Regions from separate parts of the Paenibacillus borealis genome, predicted to be linked through region 1. Evidence: predicted binding sites of a transcription regulator. Region 1 holds the regulator's gene; the other holds the start of a gene.
The links. The regulator Rex, encoded in region 1, represses fermentation and respiration genes when NADH is low (regulators of the CRP and FNR family bind a similar motif). The targets are predictions, from matches to a motif close to TTGTGAAATATTTCACAA.

Region 1 (5,272 bases):
CAAGCGTCTGAAGGACACCCTTCCGCAGTATGAGAGCCGTGAGGCACAGGAACTGATGATCCATGAGGTCATAACGGCGCTTGATCAGGATAAGCACCTGCTGATTGAAGCGGGCACAGGTACCGGCAAATCGCTGGGGTATCTGCTTCCGGCCATTTATCACAGTGTCCGCAGCAATCAGAAGGTCATGGTCAGCACGCATACGATCAACCTTCAGGATCAGCTGCGTGAGCGCGACATCCCTCTTTTGACGAGTGTTGTGCCATTTCCATTCAAGGCTGCGATCTTTAAGGGAAGAGGGCACTATTTGTGTCTGCGCAAGTTTGAACATAGAATAAATAAAAAGGACTTCATAAGTCCCAGGGAAGAAGCGCTTACCGCTGCTCAGATGATTGTCTGGCTGACCCAAACGGAGACAGGCGATGATGAAGAGCTTAACTTAAGCGGGCGCGGCGGTGACTTCTGGGAGACCGTAGCCAGTGATACCGACTCCTGTCTGGGACGTTCGTGCCCTTGGTTCCGGAAATGTTATTATCACCGGGCTAAACATGAAGCCGGAATTTCCGATGTGGTGGTGACCAATCACTCCAAATTATTTGCAGACGTTAAGGCCGGGCATCAGCTGCTTCCGGCTTACGAGCATCTCATTATAGATGAGGCTCATCATCTGGAGGATATAGCCGGCAAACACCTCGGCATGCAGATGAAATACTTCACCGTAGCGCATACGCTCACCCGCCTGTACAAGGACAGCCGGAGCGGACAGCTGCCTGCTCTGCGCCAGACTCTGCAATCGTCCGGCAGTGAGCAGGCTTCGGAATGGAGCGGCGTCATCGACCGGATCTACCCGGATCTGCTTACCGTTAAGGAGTCCTGGGATACGCTTAGCGATAAGCTCTTCGCCCTGCTGCCTGAACGCAGCGATGCCGGAGCTGGTGAAGCCGGCCAGCTGGTCGCACGCCTGCAGCCGGGCAAGAAGCCCAAAGAGTGGGAGGAGCTGGCTGCCCTGGAGAATACACTCAACCTCAGCCTGAGCGATATCATCCGCAAGGGTGATAAAATGCTTAGTGAGATGCGTGATACGGACAGCCAGTCCTCATCGGACAGCCTCGTGACGGATATCGGCGGGTTGTTCAAGGACCTGGCCTCCATTAGAGAGCAGATCCGATTCTTTATGGGACTGAATGACGAGAATATTGTGTACTGGCTGGAGGGGAGCGGTAATTACCGCGGCAAGTCGCTGCAGATGTATGCCGTTCCGGTGGATGTCAGCACCCAGCTGCGGGAGCTGTTCTTCGACAAGAAGAGGAGTATCATCCTGACCTCGGCCACCTTGTCTGTGGATAAGTCATTCCAGTTCATGATAGATAATCTGGGTCTTGGCGAGGCAGCAGAGCAGGGGCGTCTGATGACAGCACTGCTTCCGTCTCCGTTCAAATACCGCGAACAGGCGCTGCTTGTCATTCCGCGTGATTTCCCGAGCGTCAAGGGAAGCATTGGGGATGCCCGCTTTGTAGATACGCTGGTCCATTCTCTGGCCGAAACTGCAGTGGCCACACGGGGGCGGATGCTCGTACTGTTCACATCCTACAAGATGCTGCGCCAGGTTTATGATCCGCTGAAAGAGGCGTTGGCTTCGCAGGATATCATGGTGCTAGGCCAGGGTGTAGAAGGCGGCAGCCGGAGCAAGCTGATCCGGCGGTTCCAGGACAGTTCGGCGTCTGTCTTGCTCGGTACGAGCAGCTTCTGGGAGGGTGTAGATATTCCCGGGGAGGCTTTGACCTGCCTGGCGATTGTCAGACTGCCCTTCCAGCCGCCAAATCATCCGCTGGCTGAAGCGAAATCAGAGCTGCTGCAGGCACAGAAGAAGAATCCTTTCATGAAGCTGTCTGTCCCGCAGGCCGTGATCCGATTCAAGCAAGGCTTCGGAAGGCTGGTCCGCACCGCACAGGACCGCGGAATTGTTATTGTATATGATACCAGAGTCATTGAATCTTATTATGGGAAGTATTTCCTGTATTCGCTGCCCGGTCCCAAGATGGAGCATATGCTGACTGATCAGATGGTGCCGCGGATTGCAGAGTGGCTGGAAGAAGGCGGGGTTTAATATCCGTTCCCCGGTTGATATTATGTATAAGTAATTATGGTTCTGAAGTCCCGCGCTCCACGGCTGCTGCCCAATTGGGCAGTACCGGAGCACGGTTCCTATAATCGGATTATCACATCAAACTTTTAGGAGGAGAAAACATGAAATCGGATAAAATATCGGAGGCCGTCGTCCGCAGACTCCCAGTGTACCTGCGTTTCCTGAACGATCTCCAAAAACGTGAAATCTCTACAGTTTCTTCTCAGGAGCTGGGACAGAAGCTTGATCTTAATCCCGCCCAGATCCGCAAGGACCTGGCTTATTTCGGTGATTTCGGCAGAAAGGGCATCGGTTATGACGTCTCTTATCTGATTGAGAAGATCCGTCATATTCTGAAGCTGGACCAGCAGATTAACGTAGCTCTAGTAGGTGCGGGTAATCTCGGCCACGCCTTGTCGAATTACAATGCCTACTTGAAGGATACGATGAAGATTACAGCTATATTTGATGCTTACGAGCCTAAGGTAGGCCAGCAGATCAACTCGTTGACTGTGCAGCCGATGAGTGAGCTGGGGGATACCATCCGTGCGCAGGGCATCCGTATCGGAATTATTACCGTTCCGGACAGTGAAGCACAGAACGTAGCGGATATTCTGGTGGATTCGGGCATTGAGGCCATCCTCAATTTTGCCCCTGTTATTCTTAAGACTCCGGCTAATATCCGGATTCATGCCGCCGATTTCACCACTGATCTGCAGAGTCTGGCTTATTATTTACATGACGGAAAGGACGAAGCTGAAGATGAGCAGCAATAAAACGATTATTAAAGACGGCCGTTTCCTGGTTCCAGGCAGCGACAAGCCGGTTCTGAACGGTTATATGACCATAGAGAATGATCTGATTACTTACATAGGTGAAGCGAAGCCTGTAATCGAAGAGGATGCCCGGGTTATTGACGGCAGCCGTCTGCTGTTTATGCCGGGTCTCGTCAACACCCACGGCCATGCAGCGATGTCCCTGCTGCGCGGGTACGGTGATGATATGGTGCTTCAGGCTTGGCTGCAGGAAAAAATGTGGCCGATGGAAGAGAAATTCACCGGTGAGGATGTGTACTGGGGAACCTCTCTGTCTGTTCTTGAGATGCTGAAGGGCGGCACTACGACCTTCCTTGATATGTATGATCACATGGACCGGGTTGCTGAGGTCACCGAGCAGTCCGGCATCCGCGGCGTGCTGATGCGCGGTGTCATCGGACTCTGTCCGGAAGAGGTCCAGAATCACAAGCTGGCTGAGGCAATTGCTTTTGCCCGTAACTGGCATGGTAAGGCTGACGGCCGAATTACTGCGATGCTCTCGCCGCATGCGCCTTACACCTGTCCTCCGGAGTTTTTCATGAAGTTTGTCCAGGCGGCTCATGATCTTGATCTGCCAATGCACACGCATATGTCCGAAACCCGCCATGAGGTGGAGCAGAATGTGGCCGATTACGGCCTGCGTCCGGTCGCTCATCTGGAGAAGCTGGGAATGTTCACCCGGCCGTCCCTGATCGCCCATGGCGTTCATCTGAATGATGAAGAGATTGAGATTCTGGCCCGCCACAATGTCGGTGTATCCCATAATCCAGGCAGCAACCTGAAGCTGGCCAGCGGAGTAGCCCGTGTTCCTGAGCTGCTCAGAGCAGGAGTTAAGGTCTCCCTGGGTACGGACGGTGCAGCAAGCAACAACAACCTGGATATGTTCGAAGAGATGCGTCTGGCCGCGCTGATTCACAAAGGCGTAAGCGGTGATCCGACAGCAGTACCGGCTCCAGAGGCGCTGCTGATGGCGACCGAATATGGTGCGCAGTCTATTTTCCTGAACCAGGTGGGCAGGCTTTCAGCAGGGATGAAGGCCGACTTCATCGCGATTGATATTGATCAGCCGCATTTGCTCCCGCATACCGATCTTTTGTCCCATGCAGTATATTCAGCCAGTGCCAAGGATGTCGAGCATGTCTGGGTGAACGGCAAACAGGTTGTGAAGCACGGACAATGCCTGACACTCGATGAAGAAGCCATCCGCCGCAAAGCACAGGAAACGTTCGAAGCTCTGCTTAAACGGTAATACAGGCTAAATGGAAAGGAAGCTGTATGTTGAAGAAGAGGAGAAAATGGCTTCCGCTGGGGATCTCCCTGGTTCTGCTCCTTCTGTTCGGACTAAGCCAGTTCTATGCCTACATTATGAAGGATCAGTGGAACGAGCGGAGTGAAGCCAAAGAGATTGCCAGAGCACGGGCCGGCTTAACTGAGATATCCAAAGCACAGAAATCCGTCTGGGATGAAAATGCGATTTACTGGGTGCTTACCGGAAAAAATGATGCAGGGACTGAAATGATGGTTTGGGTCCGCTTTACCAGGGAAGGCCAGCCTGCCGGAGGCGAAAATGATTTATACGCGGAGGAGCTCAGCAAAGGGACTTCTGAGGCGCAAATCCGTGATATTATAGCTGACCAGCTTCCGGGTATTACGATTAAGCGGCTGCTGCCCGGAGTATATAATGGAGAATATGCCTGGCAGCTGTTTTACAAAAAGGACGGCAGGTTCTATTACAGCTTCTATCGTTTCACAGACGGCAGTGCTATCGGTGAAGGGTATAGCCTGCCCAACCGGTAAGCGGCAGCCAGTATGGTTTACAGCAGGAGCGGGGGGACAGTTGAACTGTTCTCCCGCATTTTTTATGCATATAAGCCGGAATTTAAATGCTTCTTCAAGGGAGAGAACAGTCTATAGCCATTCTTGGACTTGTGACTCACCGGGAGCTATGGCTTAATAATACGGGAGGGGAAAATTCCAACCCGTTTCGATGGCTTGCCAGCTGGATAGCATCAATTAGTATATACGATGATACATACCGGATTGCCATATCGGAAGTATGTGTTCCCGGCATCTGTTTCAACCATAATTGACATTCAGGAGGATCATAAAGTTGGAAATTCTAGCCTATTTAGATCAGGCGGTAACGTTGTTCAAAGAGGAAATGGGGGCGAATTTGTCCGGGATTTATCTGCACGGTTCGCTGGCCATGGGCTGCTTTCATCCGGATAAAAGTGATATTGATCTGCTGATTGTCGTACACGACAAGCTTCCTGTAGAGGTTAGCCGGAAACTGGCCAAGAAAGTGATAGCTTATCACGACAGTCTGCCGAAC
Region 2 (5,272 bases), 320 kb from region 1:
TCCGTTATGAGTGCTTACACCTCATCCCGGTTGTTCCTTCTTCTAATATTTAACATTATGTCCACTATACTTTACACTGCGTTTGATTTCTAATCTTCTCGTTCATTAAAATTTGTTATATTCAGTGCGTACAATCACTAGTCTGGCCTTCTGCCGGTGTTAAGGTGTAAAGGTGATCAGCAACAGTAACCTAAACCCATAACATGAGGAGGGGCCACTATGGCGTCCAATCAATTAAAAGATATAAACATTCAACCAGGTTTCACTTCTGAGGAAATGGTCAGAGACATTGTCCTGCAGTTTCCCAAGGCTGCGGATTATTTCAAGTCTAAGCGGATTGATTTCTGCTGTGGAGGTGCGAAGCCGCTGGCTGAAGCTGCTGCCGAGAAGGGGCTTGATCCGGAAGCAATGGTTCAGGAGCTGAATAAGCTGCAGGAGGAGCATCCGGTGCTGGAAGAGGATACAGCCTGGAACGAGGCTTCTTCCGAAGAGCTGGTGAATTATATTGTGAACAAGCATCACCGCTACCTGCGTGAAGAGCTTCCGTTAATCAGCCAGAATGTAACCAAAGTCTTCCGCGTTCACGGCGAGGATTCTCCGCATCTGGGCGAGATGCACCGTCTGTTCAACCTGCTGCGTGAAGAGCTGCTTCAGCATACCGCGAAGGAAGAAGAGTCAGAATTCCCTAAAATGCTGGCGTACACACAGAATCCGAGTGAAGAAGGCCTGTCTGAGCTGCGCGGACTGCTGACTAATCTGGAAGCCGAGCATGATGGTGCGGGTGAAATTCTGCGCGAACTCCGCAGAGTTACCAATGACTATACACCACCAGCACATGCCTGCACGACTTACCGATTAACTTATGCCCGTCTTGAAGAGCTGGAAGGCATGACCTTCGAGCATGTGCATCTGGAGAACAACATCCTGTTCCTGCGTTATCAATAAGATGCGCGGCTTTCTGAAAAGTCCTTCCGGGGACTTTTTTGCGTATAACAGAAATAATTTGAGAACAAGTCCTCTATGCGTTATCCTTAAAGAGTCAGGGATAATACATAAGAAGGCGGTGCCTTGGAATGTCCGCGAAATGGATGTGGCGCTTGCTGCTGAGCTTTGTTGTTATAATCTCAGCCAGCGGCTGCAGCTCGGTTCTGGGGCCGGGAGACAACGGCGGCAGTGCCGGAAGCACAGGATTATCATTGTCAATCCTCGTGGGTGAACGTGAAATGGCCGGAACCTCCGGCAGACTGCTTAGTGAAGCCTATACTGAAGGTAATTCCATCATAGAGCTGCTGAGAAAGAGCGGCATCGTTACTTTTGCAGCAGACGGCTATAGTATTCTTGAGGTTAATAAGGTTGCGCTTAGTCAGGATATGGTGTGGGAAGTACAGGTGAACGGCAAGAAGCTTACAGACTGGAACAGTAAAATTGAGACCGGGGCGGCTATCATCTTTGCGGCAAAGCCGGCCGCAGCCGGGGCTGTATTTCAGCCGGTGCTCCTCACGGTGAACGGCGGAAGCGAGCAGCCTGAGCTGACACATTCGCATGTGCTGTCTTATACGGAAGATATGTCAGTAAGGGGGCTTATGAAGAACAGCGGGATGATTAAGCTTGCTGAAGATAACAAAACAGTTCTTGCCGTAATGGATTATACACCGCTCAGCAGTGAAGAATGGAAGCTGAAGGTTAACGACAAGGGTCTGCTGGGCAATGGAGTGGATATGAAGCTCAGACCGCAGGACAAGCTGGAAATATCATTGGTTCTGAAGTAACTATGAATACCCTAACCCGGTTAGCCGGATTCAAGGATTTCTGTGCCGTGAGCATGGAGGTCCTTTTTTGCGTCTGCTACTTTATGTGAAACCTTTCACATTTAGTGTGACTGGAATCACCATTGGCGGGGAATTTCGGACAGTATAATTTCTCTATCAAGCAAGTTTGTGAAGATAACAGACTTATGAAGGAGGGTCCCACCAGTGACAGCGGAAAGAGAAAAGTTAGTGCTGATTGGCAATGGCATGGCGGGTGTAGGCACGATTGAGCAGATTCTAAAACTGGGCGGCGCTTATGATATTACAGTCTTCGGCAGTGAGCCGCATCCCAACTACAACCGGATTATGCTGTCCTATGTCCTCGAAGGCAGCAAAACCATTGAAGATATTATTCTGAATGACCATCAGTGGTATGAAGATAACCATATTACACTGCATACAGGCACAACTGTCATCCGGATCGATGAGAATAACAGACAGGTGGTTACGGATACCGGGCTGTCGGTTCACTATGATAAAGCTATTATTGCTACAGGCTCAAACTCCTTCATATTACCTGTACCGGGCAGTACGAAGGAAGGGGTTGTCGGCTTCCGTGATATCGCGGATTGCGATGCCATGCTGGCAGCGGCGAAGCAGTACCGCACGGCAGCTGTGATCGGCGGAGGCCTGCTTGGTCTCGAAGCGGCTAAGGGCCTCGTGAATCTGGGGATGGACGTCACCGTTGTTCATCTGCTGGAGGATCTGATGGAGCGGCAGCTGGACCGTACGGCATCTTCTATGCTGCAGGCGGAGCTTGCGCGTCAAGGTGTGAAGTTCGCCATGGGCAAACAGACGGCCGAATTGACTGGAGAAGAGCGGGTTACCGGTCTGCGCTTCAGTGACGGAAGTGAACTGCCGGCAGAATTTGTAGTGATGGCGGTCGGCATTAAGCCCAATGTTCAGCTTGCCAAGGATAGCGGCATTACCGTTAACCGCGGGATAGTAGTCAATGACTATCTGCAAACCTCCATGGCTGACGTATATTCCGTTGGTGAATGTACGGAGCACCGGGGGACCTGCTATGGTCTGGTAGCGCCGCTCTTCGAGCAGGGGATGGTGCTGGCCAAACATTTGTCGGGGGTGCCGACTCCGGGCTATGAAGGTTCGGTTGTTGCGACGAAGCTTAAGATTTCCGGTGTAGATGTATTCTCGGCCGGAGAATTCACCGAAACAGCGGAGCATACTGTCATTTCAGCTAAGGATGAATGGAAGAGAACCTATAAGAAAATTCTGCTCAAAAATAACATTATTGTCGGTGCAGTTCTGTTCGGTGATGTAACAGAATCGGCGAGCCTGCAGAAGCTGGTGAAGCAGGCGACGGAAATGACCGATGAGATTTATGGTGAGGTTATGGGCACAGGCTGCTGCGGCGGAGGCGGGGCCAAGAAGGGACTGTCTGTCGAAGCAATGGCCGATGAAGAAATCGTCTGCGGCTGCAACGGGGTTACCAAAAAGGCGATTGTCGATGCCGTTACAGAGAATGGCTTCACTACAGTGGATGAGATCAAGGCCTGCACCGGAGCGACCCGTTCCTGCGGCGGCTGTAAGCCTGTCGTCGAGCAGATTCTGCAGTTCGTTCTAGGGGACAGCTTCCAGCAAAGTGCCAAACAAGGGATCTGCAGCTGCACCCCGCTCAGCCGGGACGAGATTGTAGCCGAAATTACGGCGAAGGGCCTCAGAACGACCAAAGAAGTGATGCATGTGCTGGACTGGAAGCAGCCGGAAGGCTGTTCCAAATGCCGTCCTGCAGTGAACTATTATCTGGGCATAATTTACCCTGAGACCCATGAGGATGAGAAGGAATCACGGTTTGTCAATGAACGGATGAGCGCCAATATCCAGAAGGACGGGACATATACGGTTGTTCCCCGCATGTATGGCGGAGTTACCACTCCTGAAGATTTGAAGCGTATCGCCGACGTTTCCCTGAAGTATGATGTGAAGGTCGTGAAAGTGACCGGAGGACAACGTCTGGACCTGATCGGTGTCAAAAAAGAAGATGTGCCGAAGGTGTGGGAGGAGCTGGATATGCCTTCCGGCTATGCGTATGCGAAATCCCTGCGTACCGTCAAGACCTGTGTCGGTTCACAGTTCTGCCGTTTCGGTACACAGGATTCCATGGAGATGGGCGCTCAGCTTGAACGCAAATACGAGCGGCTGGATATGCCGGCCAAATTCAAAATGGCGGTCAACGGCTGTCCGCGCAACTGCGCAGAATCCTGCACGAAGGATATCGGTATTGTCGGCAATGACGGCGGCTGGGAAGTATTCATCGGCGGTAACGGCGGAATCAAGCCGCGGATTGCGGATGCCTTCTGTAAGGTAAGGACCGATGAAGAGCTCGTTGAGGTCTGTTCTGCCGTGATGCAATATTACCGGGAAACCGGCAATTACCTGGAAAGAACTTCAGAATGGGTAGAGCGGATGGGCCTTGAGCATATCCAGAGTGTGATTCTGGGCAGCGATGACAACCGGAAGGAACTCGCCGCACGGATTGATTTCGCCCTGGCACAGGTCAGCGATCCATGGAAAAAGATGCTGGATGACAACAGCACCCGCACAGCACTGTTCGAACAGACACGGGTCTAGCCTGAAGGGAAGGGGAGAGAAAATTATGGAACTCAGTAGTCGAGAGTATGCAGTAGGAGCCGCAGATGATTTCATGCTGCAGATTGGCCGGGTAGTAAACGCAGGAGAGGTGGAGTTAGCCATATTCCGCACATCGGACGGCGCTTTCTATGCTGTGGAGAACCACAGTCCACACCCGAAGGGCGGTCCGCTCGCTGAGGGGATTGTCTCCGGCTATTATCTGTATGACCCGCTGCATGACTGGAAAATCGATCTGCGGACCGGAGAGGTTCAGGCTCCGGACCGCGGTCAGGCTACAGTCCATCCGGTTACAGTGGATGGCGGAGTGGTCAAGGTCAGTCTGCCTGAGGCAGTTGCAAGGCTATAAATTAAAGGAAGAGCAGGTGTAGATATGTTTACGCAGAGCGTAGAGAATATCGTTGAGACAGCCGCTGGCAAACGTGACAAGATGAATGAGAGTTTGCCCAAATATTTCTTGGCGGCACTGCTTGCCGGAGCATATGTAGGGATCGGCATTATTCTGATCTTCTCGCTCGGTGCACCGCTGACTGCGATTAAGTCCCCGTTTCAGCCGCTGATTATGGGAGCCTCCTTCGGCATTGCCCTGACCCTGGTGGTGTTCGCGGGCTCGGAGCTGTTTACAGGGAACAATATGTTCTTCACGGTAAGCACGCTTGCCGGCAGAACGACAATCTGGGATACCGTGAAGAACTGGGTGCTCGTATTCTTCGGCAATGTAGCCGGGGCAGTGGTTCTGGCTCTACTGATCCAGGGTACGGGACTCTTCAAGGCAGCTCCTGTGGATCATCTGATCTTCACTGCAGCTGCCAAGAAGATGAGCCTGCCGTTCTCGGAGCTGTTCTTCCGCGGCA

Region 2: nirB (nitrite reductase large subunit NirB) is a predicted target of Rex. The motif match lies at 1,853-1,870, and genes of this name have one in related genera.

Annotation. Positions count from the first base shown of each region.
Region 1 covers NZ_CP009285.1:5,243,861-5,249,132, reverse strand. The annotation lists gene dinG (ATP-dependent DNA helicase DinG) at 1-2,107, shown strand, start outside; gene PBOR_RS22220 (redox-sensing transcriptional repressor Rex) at 2,248-2,901, shown strand; gene PBOR_RS22215 (amidohydrolase) at 2,888-4,189, shown strand; gene PBOR_RS22210 (cell wall elongation regulator TseB-like domain-containing protein) at 4,216-4,737, shown strand; gene PBOR_RS22205 (aminoglycoside adenylyltransferase domain-containing protein) at 5,051-5,272, shown strand, end outside.
Region 2 covers NZ_CP009285.1:5,563,418-5,568,689, reverse strand. The annotation lists gene ric (iron-sulfur cluster repair di-iron protein) at 220-945, shown strand; gene PBOR_RS23890 (hypothetical protein) at 1,074-1,769, shown strand; gene nirB (nitrite reductase large subunit NirB) at 1,974-4,400, shown strand; gene nirD (nitrite reductase small subunit NirD) at 4,426-4,767, shown strand; gene PBOR_RS23875 (formate/nitrite transporter family protein) at 4,792-5,272, shown strand, end outside.